4 regions of the Vallitalea longa genome follow, and region 3 is predicted to be linked to each of the others. Evidence: riboswitches for the same ligand, from Rfam matches in the RefSeq annotation. Region 3 holds a riboswitch; each other region holds the start of a gene.

Region 1 (5,093 bases), on a different contig from region 3:
TCCGTGCTTATTCATATATTTCATTCCTTTCTAGTAAAACAATTGATCAATCTTATTCTAACAAGTAACTTAATGCAGACAAATTAAGAATTATAAATTAAATAAATGATATTGAAAACATAATTAAACATATCACAACTAGTGTTATAATCTCAGAAACATATATTACACTAGTAGATTTAACAATATGCTTACCATTCAATTTTTCTCCAGGATCACCAATGGTTGGTTTCACCACAACCTCATCAAAATATGTATTAGTTCCACCTATTTGAATATTCAACAGTCCTGCAACTACTGATTCTGGATAGCCACAATTTGGACTTTTATGATTTTTATTATCTCTTCTCAATATTTTTAATCCTTTTTTAAAATCATATCTGAGTACTCCTCCAGCTAACAACATAAAAAAGCTTCCTAACCTAGCTGGAATATAATTAAATATATCATCTGTCTTAGCAGAAGCGAAACCAATATCTTTGTATTTAACATGGAGATATCCTACCATAGAATCCAGTGTATTAACTGCTTTATACATAAATACAAATTGTACAGGCATATTTACAATAAATCCAATAGCTATAAACATTAATGGAGCAAGTACTCCATCTACAGTATTTTCTGCTGCTGTTTCGATTGCTCCTCTTATAATTTCTTCTTTAGTTAAATTGTTAGTATCTCTTCCAACTAAATAAGATAACTGTTTTCTAGATAATTCCAAATCATCCTTTTCTATTGCTTTATATACTTTTAATACTTCATCTTTTAAACATTTAGCAGCCAAAGCAGTATATAATAAATAGGTAGTTACTATATCTTGTATGTATGGATGAATTTTAGAACATACGAATAGCACTAGGGTTATAGAAAAAAATGTTATTCCGACTGTCGTAATTAGAAGTACGAAACCTCCAATCTTCAAAGGTATTCTACTCTTTCTTATTGTCTTTTCTAATCTACTGATTAATTTTCCTATATATATAATAGGATGTGGTATATTAACAGGGTCGCCAAATATTCTATCTAGTAATATGGCTATACATAATATTATTATGGGTTTCAATTATAGCACCTCTAATTTTTTATTATATTTCAGTAAGCAGGGCAAAATATTATAATCATGCCTTCTCCATAGAAATGATATGTCTACGTGATTATAATACTTTACCCTTATTAATAATTATAAAGTTGAGTTATCTATTATAAATAATATCTTTTATTTTATCTATATCCATATGATCTCTTACTAGTTTTGCTAATTTATCGTACTCAATGTCTTTTAGCTTAGCGTAATCAATGTTACTATCAATGTCCAATCCTTTTTTATTCTTTATATTATCAAGGATCAGTTTTCTTAACTCATCGTTGTCGAATATTCCATGAAGATATGTTCCCATTACATTTTTCTTGGCGTTCATTGCACCGTCTATTCGTCCATCTTGTAATTTAATAAGTGGTAAACTATCACCCATCAACTCGGTTTTACCCATATGTATTTCATATCCACTAACTTGTAGATTATAGGATTTTTCTGCAAAAGGAATATCTTCTATTATATTTCCAGTTATTTGGGTAGTTTGTTTGCTATCTTCCATTTCCGTAATAATTTCTAACAAACCTAATCCGTTAATACTTGACATTGAAGTTTCTACACCTTTTTCGTCTTCAATGGTTTCACCTAATATTTGATACCCTCCGCATATACCAATAATTGGGACATCATTCCTATGAGCTCTATATATACCTGCCTTCAGTGATGAATTGTGTATATATTCCATATCTTTTATGGTATTTTTACTGCCTGGAATAATCAGAAGGTCAATTCCTTCGTAATCTTTATTTTCTTTTATGTACCTTACAGATACATTATCTTCTAATTCAAATACTGTGAAATCAGTAAAATTGGACATATGTGGTAACCGCAGTACCCCTATAATGATATCTGCCTCTTCTTTCATATCAAATCTTTCAGTAACACTATCTTCATCATCTATTTTTAGTGATTCATAAGGGATAACCCCCAAACATGGTATTTGCAATTTTTCATAGAACATATCTATACCAGGTTGAAGTATCTTGACGTCACCTCTGAATTTATTTATGACATACCCTTTTATTCGCTTTCTTTCTTCAGGTTCCAGAAGCATAACTGTTCCATAGATTGAAGCAAAAACTCCTCCTTTATCAATATCTCCTATTAAGACAACAGGAGCATCAACCATCTCAGCCATTCCCATATTAACGATATCATTTTCTCTGAGATTAATTTCCGCTGGACTTCCTGCTCCTTCTATTACTATAACCTCATGTTTGGATTGTAACTTATTATAAGATTCCATTATGTGCTGTTTTAGTCCTGCCTTTGTACCGAAATAATCTTTGGCACACATATTCTTATATATCTTACCATTTAGAATTACTTGACTTCCTACATCACTTGTAGGTTTCAATAAAATCGGATTCATTTCAACTTGTGGTTTAATACGTGCGGCTTCAGCTTGTACAACTTGAGCTCTGCCCATCTCTTTTCCATCTTCTGTTATAAAAGAGTTAAGCGCCATATTCTGAGATTTAAATGGAGCTACACTAATTCCATCATCATTTAGAATTCTACATAAAGCAGCAGTCAATATGCTTTTACCCACAGTTGAAGCAGTTCCCTGAAACATAATATTATTCATTATTATTCACTCCATTTTTTCATTATTTTACATAACTACTTAGGTTATCATTAACATATTCGATTATAAAAACTTAAGATTTTTGGGGATATCGTTTGAAGAAATGTCATAGAATAATTGAAATATACATTAAAACAAACCCATATCTCCACACGCAATCTGGATTTAATATTCAAGTAATCAGTGCTAAGTATCCTGACTTATACATATAACCCAATGTAATGTCTTCCCAAACTATTAAGTCCAGTGACCTCTATTACATTAGTAGTAAATTACAGTAGCGGTGGCTGTACTGGATTTTCACCAGTTTCCTTAAAACACAACTTACTTTTGCAAATAATACACTATAACATAGTAGTATTATTTGCATATATTAAATTTTTACATGAATTCATTATATTCTATACCAAAGATAAAATCAATATCTTGACTATATTTAGTTTATATATTATAATTATTGTAATTTAGATATTTGTCTAATAATCTAATTATTATAGTAACCTATTAATATCAACTGGACTTTACCACTTCAATATTCTATGTGAGTAAGCTTATGAAAGGCTTAACGCTTTACCCACATTAAATTAAAGATAGTCTAAGCCAAGTCATCAATAATAAAATGACTTCATAAGAAAGGAAGGATTTATTATGAAAAAGCTTATATTAATTACACTAATCATTTTACTTACATTTTCAGGATGCAATAATTACTCAAAATCTGATGAACCCATCACAGATAGCAATCAATCAGAATCCACAGAAAATGGCACCTCACCAGAACAAGAAAAATCAAATGATACTGATAATAAGTATGAAAAAACAGCTATAGATTTATTCAACTTATATATAAACAAAGACTTTAAATCCATAATTGATGATACTAATTTTTCTAAAGAATTACAAAATCAATTAAGTGAAGATAATTTAGCAAAAGCAGATACCCAAATTACTGGTTTGGTTGGAGATTTTGAAAAGATTTTATCCACTAACTCAATTACTCAGGATAAAAATACAACAGTAACCATAATAAGTAAATGTAGCAAATCCAATCTCATGTGTATTGTCATGTTTGATGAAAACGAATCCATACTAGGCTTTAATTTATTACCAACCTCTGAAGGAGCTGACCTAGACGTTTCTCTCCCTGAAAATGCAGAAGAAATACCCGTTGAATTTGGTGCAGATGAATACAAATTATCTGGTTTATTGACTGTTCCAAAAGGCAAAGATGAGTACCCGATAGTTATTCTTGTACAAGGTTCCGGACCAAGTGATAAAGATGAGACTATCGGACCAAATAAACCTTTTAGAGACATAGCATATTCACTTGTAAGTAATGGCATTGGAGTTCTCAGATATGATAAAAGGACTTACACTCATAGGAATAAAATAATCGCTAATCAAGATCAATTAACTGTATATGATGAAACCATAGATGATGTAGTCTATGCATATGATTATCTTGTTGACAATAAAGATATCACTGCTAAAGGTATATATATTATAGGACATAGTCTGGGAGGATATTTAATGCCTCGTATAGCTAATGAACTTCCTGATGCAAATGGATACATCTTCCTTGCAGGTTCTGCTAGGCCATTAGAAGATTTATTAGTTTATCAGATTCCTTATCTAGCTAACTTGGATAATATTGTTACTGATGAAGAGCAACAACAAATTGATTATTATAAAAATGTTTATGATCGTGTAAAATCACTTGACGAATCAAGTACTTATACCGCAAAAGATTTAGGAGGCACAGGTAAAAAATATTGGTTGGACCTAAAAGATTATCGACCTACAGTAATGGCACAAGAAATTACTAAACCAATGTTATTCTTGCAAGGGAAAAGAGATTACCAAGTTACTCTAGATGATTTCAATCTATGGAAAGAAAGCTTAGAATCCAAGGATACCGTTACATTCAAATTATATGATGGGCTTAATCATCTATTTATGAAAGGTGAAGGCACTCCTTCTCCAACTGAATATTCCATAGCTTCTAACGTAGATAAACAAGTTACTGATGATATAGCTGAATTTATTTTATCAAATCAATGAATCCAATAGTATAACCGTCAATACATCAATAACTAACAAAATCTAATTGGATCAAGCTAACCAAGCAATTAAGCTACTATGTATAAAAAGGTAAAGACAAATATTTTCATAATATAATATTTGCCTTTACCTTATATTCACTATTAAATATAACCCAAAGCTATAATCCTTTATCTGCCTGCATTAAATTAAACCTTCCACTCTAATATCTTATCAAGAAAACTTATCAACTGCTTACTCTTAGGCTCTCTAAAAATTCTACTGCTTTTGCCACTCTCAATGATAGTATTTTCTGCCAAAAATATGACCTTTTCACAAGAATTTTTTGCAAATCCCATTTCATGGGTAACT
Region 2 (5,093 bases), on a different contig from region 3:
ATCTTCAAGCACTTGGAAAGATCCAACAGTATAATCATCCTTAGAGTATTTTTCTGCTTCTGTGATTTTATGTTTTAATACATCTACTAGAGGTTCTTCCAACGCACCCCAATTCGTAGTATATCTTAATCTGATAACATCTCCATCTTCAGGGAAATACGCTGATACACCAACGTTAGGCAATTCACCGTTTACATAATACATCCACCCTGAACCATTACCATGGTCAAATTCTCCATCTCCATCTATTGATACAATATAACGACTTCCGTATTTATCATTATATGTACACTTCATAGATAAGCCTTTTTCATCTACAAGCCTTTTCAATACATCAAATACATTATCTTTTTCATATAAATCTACGGATGTTCGACTTACTGTATCACCTTTACCTATTATTCTCTTTTCAATAGATAATTGAACTGTTCCTACTGAACTGAAATCGACATCAGACATATCGTATAATGTATTTTTGCCTTCTACTAATCTATCATAAGCAACTAATGCATATAGTCCTTGATCAGTAGCCATACCATCAACATTCTCGTCAAGAACATGTTTAAATCCACCAGTAGAATCTATGTATGTAAGTAAAGCAGTTATTAAACTATTATCATTTTTGACGAATCTACTATCAGTATGAGGATTGATACCAAGTGAAGTCAATGCAACTATGATCTGTGATATTGTCTCTGATGGTTTAGTCAATTCACTACCAACAAATGAGATTTCATATTTTCCATCACTGCCCTGTAGCTTAGATAATTTATCAACAGCTTTATCTATAGCAGCTTTCACATCTTCATTACTATCATAATAAGGTGCTAGAGCTTGAATAGTCATTGCAGTAGTATCTACATCTAATGTATCACCACTTAATGCAAATCCTCCATCTTTGATTTGATAGTCATTAAGTATTCTATTTATTATCTTTTCTCTTGTTATGCCAGTTTCACTTTTATAATCTTTCGCATCTATAGCCAATAATGCAAAACTTAGTTCATTGACACCTTGTCTATGTCCTAATTCTCCATCTGGTTTTATCTCTGGGAAATTCTCAGCCTTATTAAATATATAGTCTAGTAAATTAATACCATCTACATTTGCTGGATTTTTTCCAATTGAAGAAAGGGCTAAGCAGACTCTCTCAACATCTGTGACTTTATCATCCCATCTTCTTTTATCTTTGATACTTTCTTCTTTTACTCTACCTACAACTTTATCATAATAAGTTTCATAATACTTTTCTGGTATTTCTAATCCTGACCTTGCTAGAGAAAATACTGTCCAATCTCCTCCAATAGTAGCAACTCCTGGTTCACCTACCGCATCCAATTGATACTTGACTGCTTGCTTAATGGCCTCATCAACTTTTTCATCTATACTTATAACTTCTTGATGCTGGTTAACTATCAAAGTGTTACTTAAAGTAACTGGATTATGCATATTATCCCATGCGAAAGCCTTGATTTTATATTCGCCATCAGCAGGAATTGGTATACAAGTACCCCAATTCTTATCACTGTTTGCCTTGATTTCATCATTAACATAGTTATATGTAATCATTTTGTTAGTGTTATTCTCGTAAAGTCCAACAATCAAATTGGCTTGTAACGTTTCATTAGTTGTATTTACTACACTAAAGTTAAACATTGCATCTTGATTGTTATCAAAATTTTCTACACTTGCTAGTGTAATATCAAGGGTTCCCCTCTCCTGTGCGTATATAGGTGTAATGCATGATACAATCATTAAGATTGAAAATAAAATTGGTAATACTTTTGTTTTGATCCTTTTCATATTATCCTCCAAAAATTATATTTGGATAGTTAATAATAATTGATATCAAAAAAAGCTATCTCCATATGAGATAGCTTAATTATATAATCAACACATTATTATAAGCATTATAAAAGTTTTAACAGCTTTTACAATTAACCTCCTATCCCAAAGGTTTGTAATAAGATAATTGGCAGGTCTCCTGACTCATGACTTAACCTTAGCTTCTCCTTCTCAAACCTATGGTTCAATGGTTATAAAAGCCTTGTATTCATTTACAGTAATGGGTGTTGTGCTAGAATCTCACTAGCTTCCCTTTTAACAACTAAAATTAATTAGCTGACCAAATATCAATCTTCAATTGTTACTCAATTATAACAGCCTATAATTATCATTTCAATACCCTATAGTACTAATAATAAAAAATTACAAAAAACATTATAATATTAATAAATTCTAATAATTAGTTAATTAAATTAACCTACAACTGAATTTCATTTCATTCTATCATTTCTCGAATATATACTCTTTATCATTTTTTCTACTATATGCTTTTATCAACAAATTCAATATATTAGGAATGAGTATTATGATTATGCATATAAACAAAGTCAACATAAAATGCTCTTTCAGTACAGCTCCCAATATACCTAAAGAGATAGTTATCCCTCCATAAGTAATAAATAAAAATGTGCCACTTACCCTACCAACAAATGCTTCGTCCACCAAAACCATATAGCTACCTTCTGTATAAGTTTGTAAGAATATACTAACTCCCCCTACAATACCAGTGGCAACAAGAGCCACATAGAAATTAGGTGCTAACATAAGTATTATGAATCCAAATACGAAAACAATTGCACCATAAGCCATATATTTATTACTATATTCTTTTGTTTTTATTATACCATTAAGCCATGCTCCAATTATTGATCCTACCCCAATGCTTGCAAATATGAATCCTGTACCCTCTTCTCCATAATTAAATCTGCCTAAAGCAATAATAGCTGGCAAGATATTAAGTATTCCTCCTGCAACAGTATAAAACATCTTATACAAAGCGATTTCTTTTAATGTACCATTTGAAAATATATATTTAAATCCTTCTTTTTGTAGATTTATAAAACTAATTTTTTCCTCTTTTTCTACAACTACAGAAGTTTTATTATTATATCTGATCAATAGCACGAATATCATAGCTACTACGAATGAAGCTGAATTAACTATAACTACTGTATAGAAACCCAAGTAAGCCAATATCATTCCACCACACATAGAACCGAAAATGACAGTAAGTTCATAATACATTCTAAGTCTTGAAATAACTTTTCTAAGTTCAACTCCTTTAAATAACTTTTGAATGATGACATTTTTAGAAATAGTATGTAAAGCACCACATATTGAATTCATGAAGGCAACTACATATACAATATATAATGTATCTGATGATTTAAAAAACAAAACAAACAATATACTAACAGCTCTCACTGCATCCATTAATATTAATGTTTTTTTTGCATTAAAACGATCACTAATACCTCCACCCACGAATGAAAAAATAGCAGAAGGAAGCAAACTGAAAATTAATGTAAAAGACAAAGCTAAAGATGACTGGGTAATAATATATACCATAGCACTTAAAGCCGCTGTGTAAAACCAATTTCCTAGATCAGAAATTATTTGAGCCAATACTAGATATCTAAAACCATTTTTATTTATTTTTGTTGACATAAAACTCCTCCTATAATTACTACTAAATATTATATTATTTGACACTACAATTTATGGATATTCTATTTTCGCTTTACACTAATAAATATTAATTACTCAACTTTCCCATTTCAATATTATATGGGAGTAAGCCAATAATCTACAATAATAATTCAGCTGCATGCAAAATGCTTCTTGGCAGATTGTTTTTATTACTTGTAGTATTATTTTTACTGATATATAATAATTATAATTAATATATTATCTAGTAGTCTAATTATATCATCATAGCCCATAAACATTAAAGAGTATGATATTTCTCAATATAGGAGTGAAATAATGAATTTGTATAGATTTGGAAAAGAATTTAGTGAAATAAGACGTTCTAATAATATCTCTCAACAAAGATTAGCTGATACTATACAATGTAGCCGTAAATATATTAGTCTAATCGAAACAGGAAAAGTAGCTCCATCAACTAATATGATAGTTGAAATGTCTAAAATACTAGGTAACGACATAATAGATTTATTAAAATTTTCTGACTATGATGATCCTGATTTTATGATATCAACTAAAAAGAAAGTAAGTTTATTAATAAATTCATGTGATTATACTGGTCTCAACGACCAACTGACTATAATGGAACATCATACCGATTTTCAAACCCCGCAAAACGAGCAGTATATATTATATCTAAAATCAATATGTGAAATGGAGATAAATCACGATTATTATAAATCAATAGACCTTATCAAAGAATCTTTATTCCTTAAAAAAAATGATGATTTATTATTGTTTTTACATAAAAACAAACTATCCTCTGATAAAATTCGTTCTTATCATAGTTTAGCTATTATATTTCATTTCATAAATGGCTATAAATATAGCATTGAGATATTAGAATATTTATTGACACATAGCAATATTTCATCAAGTCTTTCCAACTTGTCGAAAGTAAAAATGTATAATACTTTAGCTAACACATATATTCTTATGGATAAACATACAAATGCTCTTAATGTGATAAATAAAGCACTATCAATAATAGATTGCATGGATTTAAATGTTCTGAGCATCTTACATTTTAATAAAGCCTATATACTATTTAAATGTAATGAGATTAAAAATAGCAAGGAATACTTTGTCATGACTTACTATGACTATAAAAATCTAAATAACCAAAAACTAATGAAGTACTTAATACATTTTGCTCAAAACAACTGCTCCATAGATATTACTCCCTATATTTTATAATATATGAAACTCCCTATACAAAAAAACTATAATAGCTATCTAATTATAGAATAACTATCATAGTTAATTATTTTGCCTATTTTCCTCTATAAATACTGTAATATTCGTCAATTTTGTCTTTTATATCATCATCAATAAGTACCTTTCCATCAATCTCTCTTTTATATAGATGCTCAACAACCTCATCCATAGTCACTATAGCACATGTTTTCATATTGAACTTCTCTGCCAATTCATTAAGAGCACTCTCATCTCCCTGCCCTTTTTCCATTCTATCCACAGAGATAATCAATCCTTTCACATCTACATCCCCATTAGCTTTAATAATAGGCATAGTCTCATAT
Region 3 (5,093 bases):
AAAGAAATAGTAACATAGTTTAGTGACAATGTCAATGTTATTATATCGCTACATGTATTATTTTACTATATATATCATCTGATTTACCAAACTTGACTATGATTATCTCGAATAGTATACTTAAATAGACTTGAATTTTATTTGATTATTGAAAAATTAAAATGCATATCATGAATAAGGAGAATATACAATGAAAAAATTAAATTTTATTCTTATTATGATAATAGTTAGTATAGCTGTCTTATCAGGATGTGATTCAAAGAATGATACTAATAATAATAGAACTATTATTAATAATGCTAATTTGGGAATTGAGCAAAAAGAACTACCTGATGAAGATAATGATGAAGCAGATAATGAGGATACAAAAAATAATAGAACAGAGTTAGCTGAACTTATAGAAACACCTTTACCATCAGCTAAATCAGTGGGGATTTGTTACAAAAATGAGCAAGAAGATATATTTAAAGAGTTGGTAGGAGAATATTATGAGGAATTCATTGATATTTCACAGTATTATCGTGATATAGAAGATAAAGATAATCTTGGAATGAAAGTCCGTATTTTTGGTAAAAAAGGATATGGAAATTCTGCTATCGTCATGGTTGACGATATTAAGAATCAATTTATGACAGCTATTGATGGAGAAGATGGTATATGTTATTTTTCCAATGTAGATAATGAAAAATTTAGTAATGAACCACCAAAAACAATTGATGAATGGGTTGGAAATCGTGTTATTAGTGTTAATGGAGACAATAAAGATAATGAGGATCAAGAAGAGGATAGTAAGAATAAAAGAGCATATGATGCTATACCAGAAGAAATTATAGAATACATTAATAAAAAAGATAGTGATACACAAATAGTATATTTCAAGGAAGAGGATATGGATGTTGATGGGGTATCGGAATTCATAATCGGAACAAGTCTAATAAATAACGATTTGAGTTATGAATATTTTTCTGAAGTATATGTTTTGAGATTGAAAGAAGGAAATGTCAAGGAATTAGAGGGTGATTATGTTAGTACAGGGTATTCTATTAATAATATTAATCTGGTAAAACTAGATAACCTTCCCAATAAATATTTATATTGTGGATTAACAAACGGTGTAAATATACAAGGATTTGTCCTTTATGGATTAAAAGATGATAAGATTTATAAGATAGATTGCTGTGTTTGCCCTTCTGGGGATGGTGAGGATGTTTTAGTTGATGAAAACCAGGATGGTCAATATGATGGATATAAAAAAAGTAGATCAGATAGCTATACATACCATTACCATGTTAATTATTATTACAATCTGATAGGTGAAAAGTTTCAATTAGATAGAATATCATTTGATTTACCACCATATCCAATTACTATAAAAGAAGTAACCATGCAATATTTACAGTTGAGGTCACTGGATTTGGATTCAATAGAGATTGTTGAACGTTTGAATGAGTTATGTCAAGATGAAGAAGCTGATAAGATAGATACATCTTTTGGATGTTTACATTATGTATTACAAAATAGTAGTGAAATAGGACCTGAAATGAATTTTGACATTGATGAAGAAAATAAAATAGCCATACTTATGTATGAGGACGAAGATAATTTGTTCAAATATATTTTCCATATGATAAAAAAGGGTGATAGATGGATTATTGATGATATTGAATTAGATTGGTTGATAGGATAAAATCAAGATAACCTCAATCATAGATGAATACATTGACATGCAGCATTATATGATTTATTATTAGATTAATTGATTATTAGAAAAGGATAGTGATTCATAGTTCTTATCTGTGAATACTAACAATTAAATATAATGATTGAATAGCAATATGTTTAAAGATGTTAATAATATCTTTAAAGGGAATCAGGTTAGAATCCTGAACGGTCACGCCACTGTGTAATGTTTTTCGTTATAGGAAATCATTAAAGTCAGAATACCTATTTAATCTTATACACTTACGTATTATTTACGTAAAAACTTTGCGAGGGACTAAGGGTGTAACTATTTTATTAGACTATTTAATAAATATTGTTAATATCATGCTCTTATCTCGTTGTAGATAAGAGTTTTTTAATGAATACGATAATTTTCCCTAAAATCTTTTCAGAGGGCGTAGCCTCTTTGGTCTTTCCTTAGTTGTATTTTAGAAAAAAGGAGGTAGTTGTATTGAATAAGAAAAAAGCCATAGTTGTTACAAGTTTTGGGAGTAGTTATGAACAAGCAAGAAAAGAACAAATAGAACCTATAGAAAGATTAATAGAAACAACTTTTACCGATTATAATGTAGTACGTGCATTTACTTCTAATATTATCCTAAGAAAGTTAAAGAAAGAAAATATATTTATTAACACACCTGAAGAAGCCATAAAACAATTGATTGAAGAAGGGTTCGAAGAAATAATTGTTCAACCGACCCACATAATACCAGGTTTTGAATATGATAAGATTAAAACTATCGTTAATATATTGAATCATAATAAGAATGTACATATTACTCTTTCTAACCCTTTACTGTATCATAAAAATGATTATAAACAAGTCATAGAAGCATTGAAAACTTATATTCCACAAGTAGAGCCTGATGAAGCTGTAGTACTGATGGGGCATGGTACAGAACATTATGCTAATGCCAGTTACTATTATTTACAATATCTTATTGAGAATGAACAATTACCCATATTCATAGGAACTATAGAAGATGGTATAGAATCAGTTATAAAAAGGCTGAAAAGAGATAAGTACAGTAAAACAGTCCTTATGCCATTTTTGATAGTTGCAGGAGACCATGCACACAATGACATGGCAGGTGATGAAGATGATTCATGGAAAAATATATTATCGACCAACAACATAGAAGTTAAAACAATAACCAAAGGATTAGGTGCTAATGAAGCTATCAGAAAAATATATATCAATCATCTAAAGGAAGCAGTGGATAATCAATGACCAATAAAACAAACCCTAGGCTAATAATATCTGCACCACACAGTGGAACAGGAAAAACAACCCTTACTATAGCATTAATGGCTACATTGTGCAAAAGAGGATTAAAAGTACAACCGTATAAAGTAGGTCCTGATTATATAGATCCAGGATTTCATGAAACGGTGACTGGTAGACCAAGCATTAACATAGATGGATGGCTTCTAGAAGAATCGAGGAATATATATTTATTTAATAAATACAGTAAAGAAGCGGATATAAATATTATTGAAGGAGTAATGGGATTATACGATGGCTATGGAAAAGAGCCTATGCTAGGAAGTACAGCACATATATCTAAGATACTGAAAGCACCAGTTATTTTAGTAATGAATGCAAAAGGTATGTCAACTAGTGCAGCAGCAATAGTGCATGGCATGAAAACTTTTAGAGATGTTTCTTTAGAAGGAGTAATCATCAATATTCCTATGTCAGGAAGACATTATGAAATACTAAAAGAAACTATTGAGAAAAATACTAATGTTCCAGTAATAGGCTATCTACCGAAATTAGATGATGTTAAGTTGGAAAGTAGACATCTAGGATTGATTCAAAGTAGTGAAATAGAGGATATCACTGCCAAGGTGAATAAATTGGCTGAGACTATAACAAGTACCATAGACATTGATAAGTTAATTGAAATAGCCAATAATACAGAAATGTTAGAAGATACAAATATACTAAAATCTAATAAAATTTATGGTGTGCATATTGCAGTGGCAAAGGATAAGGCTTTTTCATTTCATTACAATGAGAATATAGAAATGTTGAAAGGACTAGGAGCTGAAATTCATTATTTTAGTCCATTACAAGATAAGTTATTACCAGAAAAATGTGATGGTATATATTTAGCAGGAGGTTATCCAGAGGTATTTGCTAAGGAATTATCTAATAACATGAGTTTAATGCAAGATATTAAGGAAAAAGCTGATGAGAATATTCCTATATATGCAGAATGTGGTGGTTACATGTATCTTCACGAAACAATAACCAATCTGGAAAGTGAAACTTATAGAATGGTAGGAATATTTAAAGGTGGAGCTTATATGAAAAAAAGACTTCAGAATTTCGGTTATGTTTCTATAAAAACTAAAGGGAGAACCCCTCTATTTGATGAAGATACTGTATTTAGAGCTCACGAATTTCATAGATCAGTGGTTGATAGAACAGAGGAAGAACCTACATATGTCATAGGAGAAAAAGGTAATAAGATATGGTATTGCGGAAAATTGTATAAAAATGCATATGGTATGTACCCTCATATTTATTTTCCAGCTGAACCATCAATACCAGAAAAATTTCTGTATACAGCATCTATAATAAAGAGACAAAAGGAGATAAACAATGCATGATTTTATAAAAAACCCAGGAAAGATAGAAGAAGAGAGTTTCAGGATTATATATGAGAGCATGAAAAATACAGATCTTACACCATTGAGATTAAGTATTATGCAACGAGTTATCCATACAACGACAGATTTTATATATGAGGACATTTTGTTATTTAAAAACCAAGTTGAGAATATCATATTAGAAGCTTTTGCAAGTGGTTGTACAATTATTACTGATACACAAATGATAAAAGCAGGTATTAGCAAAAAACTTACAGAGCAGTTAGGTATTAGAATTAAGTGTTTAGTGGGATCAGATGAGGCCTATAGAATATCTAAAGAAAAAGGTATTACACGTTCAATGGCAGCAGTAGATTTAGCTCTAGAGATGCCAGGGGATAAAGTCTTTGCTGTAGGAAATGCCCCAACGGCACTTTTTAGACTTATAGATCAAAGTAATAAAAATAAAATTGGTTCAGTAAAAGCGGTAATTGGTGTTCCGGTAGGATTTGTAGGGGCTACTGAATCTAAGGATGCTCTATGGGAAGAAGATATTCCTTCAATAATAACAAAAGGTAGAAAAGGTGGAAGTACTATTGCAGTAGCGATAATTAATGCAGTTCTAAGAGAAGCGGTGAAAAAACTTGCAAAACAGTAGATACATATACAAAGGCTGTAAAAAATTAAGAACAGGATATACGACTGGTTCTTGTGCTGCAGCCGCTACGAAAGCTGCTTGTTATATGTTGAAAAATCAAGAGAAGATTGATTCA
Region 4 (5,093 bases), on a different contig from region 3:
ATCTCCATTATTATTGTCCCAATATGTATTACCGTTAACATCATATTTTATAGCGAATTTACAATTATATTTAACTTGATGTATTGGTACATAAGGTTGTTCAGGTGTTTTGAAAGTCCATAATTCAGATCCATCTTCTAACGTTTTTTGATAAGTAGCAGGTTGATCCAACCAATTGATTCCGTTATAAGTATAGTGTACTGTCACATTTTTGTTAGTACCTAAATTCTTAATATAGATCTTGCCTGTTGCATAATAACCTACCATATTACCAATATGACCGTAAGTTGGTAATATTTTTGCAGAATACAATTGTACATTGGTTGATTTAACTGATGTTGTTTTAGCTGAAATACTGAAACAACTAATGTTAAGTACAAAAACAAAACAAATAATAAAAGTTACTAAATTTCTAAAAAACTTTTTTTCCATAATAAATTCCTCCTTTTTCAAAATATATTATAATAGCTAAATAAATTTATGTCAATTAATAAACAGAATATTAATTAATAATAAAATATTATAACATTATAAAAAATAGTTAATAAATTATATGTTAAATGGGTGATAATTTTTACAGTATTAGTATAACTATACATGTAAATCTAAAAAAATAAGTATACAATTTATTTGATTTTGATAATAATTATGGTATATGATAAAAAACAATATAATAAATTAATTGGTATCTTATTTCTTATAATTCGATTCGAAATTGTTGTCCCAATAAGTAATACCGTTAACTGTGTAACCAATAGCAAACTCATATTTTTTATCTAAATCAAAATACCATTCTTCAACATTATTATCATAGCTTATAAAATGAGAGGCATTGATTTCTTTATAGGTCAACCAATTGTCAGCTGTATAACGTACCTTAACTGACTTATCGGGACCTAAATCTTTTAAGTAAAGATAATTACGGCCGCTGTAAGTACCTAAAGGATAGTGTAACGTAACAACGCTTTTAGATAATATGTAAGGAGCATTGTAACGATTATTGCTATATTGAATAAAATAATCTTGTCCATTATTATTATCCCAATATGTGTTACCATTAACCTCATACTTAATAGCAAATCTACAATTATAAGTACAATCTCTCGACATTGCCGCGTAAGGGTGATCGGGTGTTCTATAACTCCAAACTTCTGACCCATTTTTTAAAGTTTTTAAATAAGTAGCAGGTTGATCTAACCAGTTAATACCATCATAAGTATAGTGTACTGACACTTTTTTGTTGCTGTTTAAATTATTAACATATATATACCCAGTTGTATAATATGTGTAAACAGCACGACCATGATCATAATGTTGCCCTGTTCCTATTATGGTAGAATATAATTGAACATTAGGTGTTTGAGCTGAAATACTAAAATCAGTAATGTTAAGCATAAAAATAAAACAAATAATAAAAGTTACTAAATTTTTGAAATGCTTATTTTTCATGAAAATTCCTCCTTTTCTGATAATATATAGTATATTACAATATATTTTAAAGTCAATCAACAAATTGAATACTTAATATACATAATTTAAACAAAAGGATAATTATTTCTGATTAGTTTGATTAAATAGGATAATGAATTATAGCGTAACTATAGTTATGTATGATATAATTAATAAATAATTAGTTAATAATAATAAGATCATTAGAAAACTTAGAATTACTATTATGACAGAGGAGATAGATATGGATTTATTTGATATGATGAGAGAAAAAACATTAGAGACAGAATCCCCTTTAGCAGCTAGGTTACGTCCAACATCAATAGAAGAAGTTGTTGGTCAGGAACATATAATTGGTAAAGGTAAATTATTATATAGAGCTATAAAAGCAGACAAACTAGGTTCACTAATATTTTACGGACCACCTGGAACAGGTAAAACTACATTAGCAAAAGTAATAGCAAATACCACAAAAGCTGAATTCGTACAATTAAATGCTACAATATCCGGTAAGAAGGATATTGAAAAAGTAGTTAATGAAGCGAAAAATAGGATTGGAATGACTTTAGGCAAGACGATATTATTTATTGATGAAATCCATAGATTCAATAAAGCTCAGCAAGATGCACTTCTTCCATATGTTGAAGATGGCACTATTACACTTATAGGTGCAACTACAGAAAATCCGTATTTTGAGGTGAATAGTGCTCTGGTATCAAGATCTAGAGTATTTGAATTGAAACCTCTTGATAAAGAAGATATAAGTAAACTAATTATGAGAGCCATAACAGATAAAGAGAAAGGACTAGGAAACTTTAATGCTGTGATAGAAGAAGATGCTTTGGAATTCTTGTCTGACAGAGCCAATGGAGATGCTAGAGCAGCTCTTAATGCAGTAGAATTAGGAATATTGACTACTGAACCAGATGAGAAAGGTATAATTGATATTACTATAGAAGTTGCTGCTGAATGTATTCAGAAAAGGGTTATCAATTATGATAAAAATGGTGATAATCACTATGATACTATATCAGCATTCATCAAGAGTATGAGAGGTTCGGATCCAGATGCTGCTGTATATTATTTGGCTAGAATGATTTATGCAGGAGAAGATCCCAAATTTATAGCTAGAAGAATAGTGATATGTGCTTCTGAAGATGTAGGAAATGCTGATCCACAGGCTTTACAGGTTGCTGTAGCTGCGGCTGAAGCTGTTAACTTTATTGGGATGCCTGAAGGAAGAATAATACTATCACAAGCAGCTACTTATGTAGCTTGTGCTCCCAAAAGTAATGCTGCATATCTCGCCATAGATAAAGCACTAGCAGATGTCAAGAGAATACAAATTGATGCGATTCCACCTCATCTGCAAGATAGTCATTATAGTGGTGCCAAAAAATTAGGACATGGAATTGATTATAAATATGCTCATGATTATGATAATCATTATGTTGACCAACAGTATTTGCCAGATGAATTAATGGACAAAAAATATTATGAACCTACTATGCAGGGTTATGAAAAAAATATAATCGAACATTTTAAGAAAATTAAAACCAGATAAGATCATTTATCTTGACATATCTTATGATAAGTATATAATATAGATAACTTATGAATATATTAGTTATATATGATGAGTTGTGAAAATTTTATATATGAAAAGGTACTCATAGAGTTAAAAAGGGAAAGCGGTCAGATGCCGCTGCAGCCCCCGCTACTGTAAATGGTATGAAATCTAATTTTGTCATTGGGAGACCGAGAAGACTAGAGAGTAAGTCAAGCCATAAGCCAGGAGACCTGCCTTTTTATGATGTTTCAGCTTTCGGTGGGAGAGTGTAGATACATTTTATTTGTAATCTAACTGTGCCTCAGCACAGTTTTTTGTTGTTTATAAATAATTTGCTACATATGCATAAAAGCCGATTATTAAAATAACTATGGAGGTTAATTTTTATGAAAAAATTATCAAAAATATTATTATCCTTAATGTTAATTATGACATTGGTATTTAGTTTAGGTGCTTGTAATAATAAAACGGATACTTCAATTGACAAACAAGAGAATGAAGCGATTACATATCCTATGGACGTAGAAGATAAGTATGGTAATAATATAACAATCGAAAAAGAACCAGAAACTGTAATTTCACTATCACCAGAATTCACAGAAACAATATTTGCCCTAGAAGCAGGAGATAAACTTGTTGGTAGAACAGATTATTGTGATTACCCTAGTGAAGTGGAAGATATAGAATCTTTAGGTGAATTAACACAACCCGATATTGAAAGAATAGTAGAAATTGGTCCAGATATTGTTCTTGTATCAGCTCATGTATCTGACGAAACTATTACTCAGTTACAACAGCAGGGAATTACTGTTTTGGCTTTAGCACTAACGGGAGGATTTGACGACACATATAAATATATAGCTACACTTGGCAAAGTACTTAATGTAAAAGATAAATCAGATAAAATAATTGATGATATGAAAGACAAAGTTTCTGAACTAACAAAAGCTGTAGAAGGAAAAGAAAAACCAACAGCATATTTTGTTGTAGGCTATGGTGAGCATAACTCTACAGCAACTGGAGAGACTTTTCTAGGAAAACTAATAGAAAGCGCTGGAGCAGAAAATATTGCTAAGGATGCTACTGGTTGGTCTTATAGTATAGAACAGCTTGTCGACCAAGATCCAGAAATAGTAATATGTTCTAATAAATTTGATTCCAAGAGTAAAATTGAACAATTAGAAGGATACAAAGATCTAACAGCAGTAAAAGAAGGTAGATTATATGAAACAGATGAAAATGTTTTTTTCAGACAAGGTCCAAGACTTGTTGTTGGATTAGAAGAATTAGTTAAAATTTTCCATCCGGAAGTACTAGAATAGACATACTAAGCAAAGCAGGTTATTATTATGAAGATATATAGAAAAAGCAATATAATTATAAGCTTACTGATACTTATAGCAGTTGTTATTATAGCATGCGGTTTTGGTTCGGTAAAAATTAATTTTATTGAAAGTAGTAAGATTCTATTAAATAAAATACCGTTTTTAGATGATTTAGTGTCCTTAGAAGGTATTAAGGATTCTCACATTAAAATAATAACTAATCTAAGATTGCCAAGAATAATATTAGCCTTATTCACTGGAGGAGCACTTTCAGTTGTGGGATGTTCATTTCAAGGAGTATTCAAGAACCCTATGGCTGACCCTTTTGTGCTTGGAATTTCATCAGGAGCAGCTCTTGGGGCAACAATAGGTTTGATATTTAATTTTGATAAACATATATTTGCTTTTACAGGAGTAAGTATATTTGCCTTTGTTGGAGCTATGCTTACAGTTATAGTAGTTCTAAAAATATCTGCAATTGGTAAAAAACTTCCTACTACAACATTATTGTTGGCGGGTATATCTATTAACTATTTATTGTCTGCTCTAATGTCTCTACTTATGTTATTAAATAGAGATAAACTAGAAAAAGTGTATTTATGGACACTAGGAAGTTTCAGTACGTCAAGTTGGTCGGAAGTTGCAGTTATAGCACCTTGTGTGATTATATGTTCTATTATACTGATGGTGTTTTCAAAAGAATTGAATTTAATGTTGTTAGGTGACGATGCTGCTGGAAGTTTAGGAAT

The links. A riboswitch is a leader RNA that binds a small molecule or an ion and turns the genes downstream of it on or off. The one in region 3 is predicted to bind cobalamin.
Region 1: another riboswitch for cobalamin. It lies ahead of QMG30_RS22950 (cobyric acid synthase); the one in region 3 lies ahead of QMG30_RS19065 (sirohydrochlorin cobaltochelatase).
Region 2: another riboswitch for cobalamin. It lies ahead of QMG30_RS02490 (DUF4430 domain-containing protein); the one in region 3 lies ahead of QMG30_RS19065 (sirohydrochlorin cobaltochelatase).
Region 4: another riboswitch for cobalamin. It lies ahead of QMG30_RS17210 (ABC transporter substrate-binding protein); the one in region 3 lies ahead of QMG30_RS19065 (sirohydrochlorin cobaltochelatase).

The regions. Positions count from the first base shown of each region.
Region 1 is NZ_BRLB01000025.1:38,401-43,493, reverse strand. It holds gene QMG30_RS22960 (pyridoxal phosphate-dependent aminotransferase) at 1-15, opposite strand, end outside; gene cbiB (adenosylcobinamide-phosphate synthase CbiB) at 98-1,063, opposite strand; gene QMG30_RS22950 (cobyric acid synthase) at 1,194-2,681, opposite strand; cobalamin riboswitch at 2,850-3,018, opposite strand; gene QMG30_RS22945 (prolyl oligopeptidase family serine peptidase) at 3,330-4,742, shown strand; gene QMG30_RS22940 (amino acid ABC transporter ATP-binding protein) at 4,931-5,093, opposite strand, start outside.
Region 2 is NZ_BRLB01000001.1:579,295-584,387, forward strand. It holds gene QMG30_RS02490 (DUF4430 domain-containing protein) at 1-1,803, opposite strand, end outside; cobalamin riboswitch at 1,958-2,145, opposite strand; gene QMG30_RS02495 (MFS transporter) at 2,290-3,513, opposite strand; gene QMG30_RS02500 (helix-turn-helix domain-containing protein) at 3,832-4,749, shown strand; gene pyrE (orotate phosphoribosyltransferase) at 4,826-5,093, opposite strand, start outside.
Region 3 is NZ_BRLB01000015.1:96,366-101,458, reverse strand. It holds gene QMG30_RS19070 (hypothetical protein) at 191-1,687, shown strand; cobalamin riboswitch at 1,825-1,966, shown strand; gene QMG30_RS19065 (sirohydrochlorin cobaltochelatase) at 2,174-2,953, shown strand; gene QMG30_RS19060 (cobyrinic acid a,c-diamide synthase CobB) at 2,950-4,341, shown strand; gene QMG30_RS19055 (precorrin-8X methylmutase) at 4,334-4,978, shown strand; gene cbiD (cobalt-precorrin-5B (C(1))-methyltransferase CbiD) at 4,965-5,093, shown strand, end outside.
Region 4 is NZ_BRLB01000012.1:137,875-142,967, forward strand. It holds gene QMG30_RS17195 (carbohydrate-binding protein) at 1-432, opposite strand, end outside; gene QMG30_RS17200 (carbohydrate-binding protein) at 691-1,449, opposite strand; gene QMG30_RS17205 (replication-associated recombination protein A) at 1,694-3,013, shown strand; cobalamin riboswitch at 3,097-3,271, shown strand; gene QMG30_RS17210 (ABC transporter substrate-binding protein) at 3,406-4,341, shown strand; gene QMG30_RS17215 (FecCD family ABC transporter permease) at 4,369-5,093, shown strand, end outside.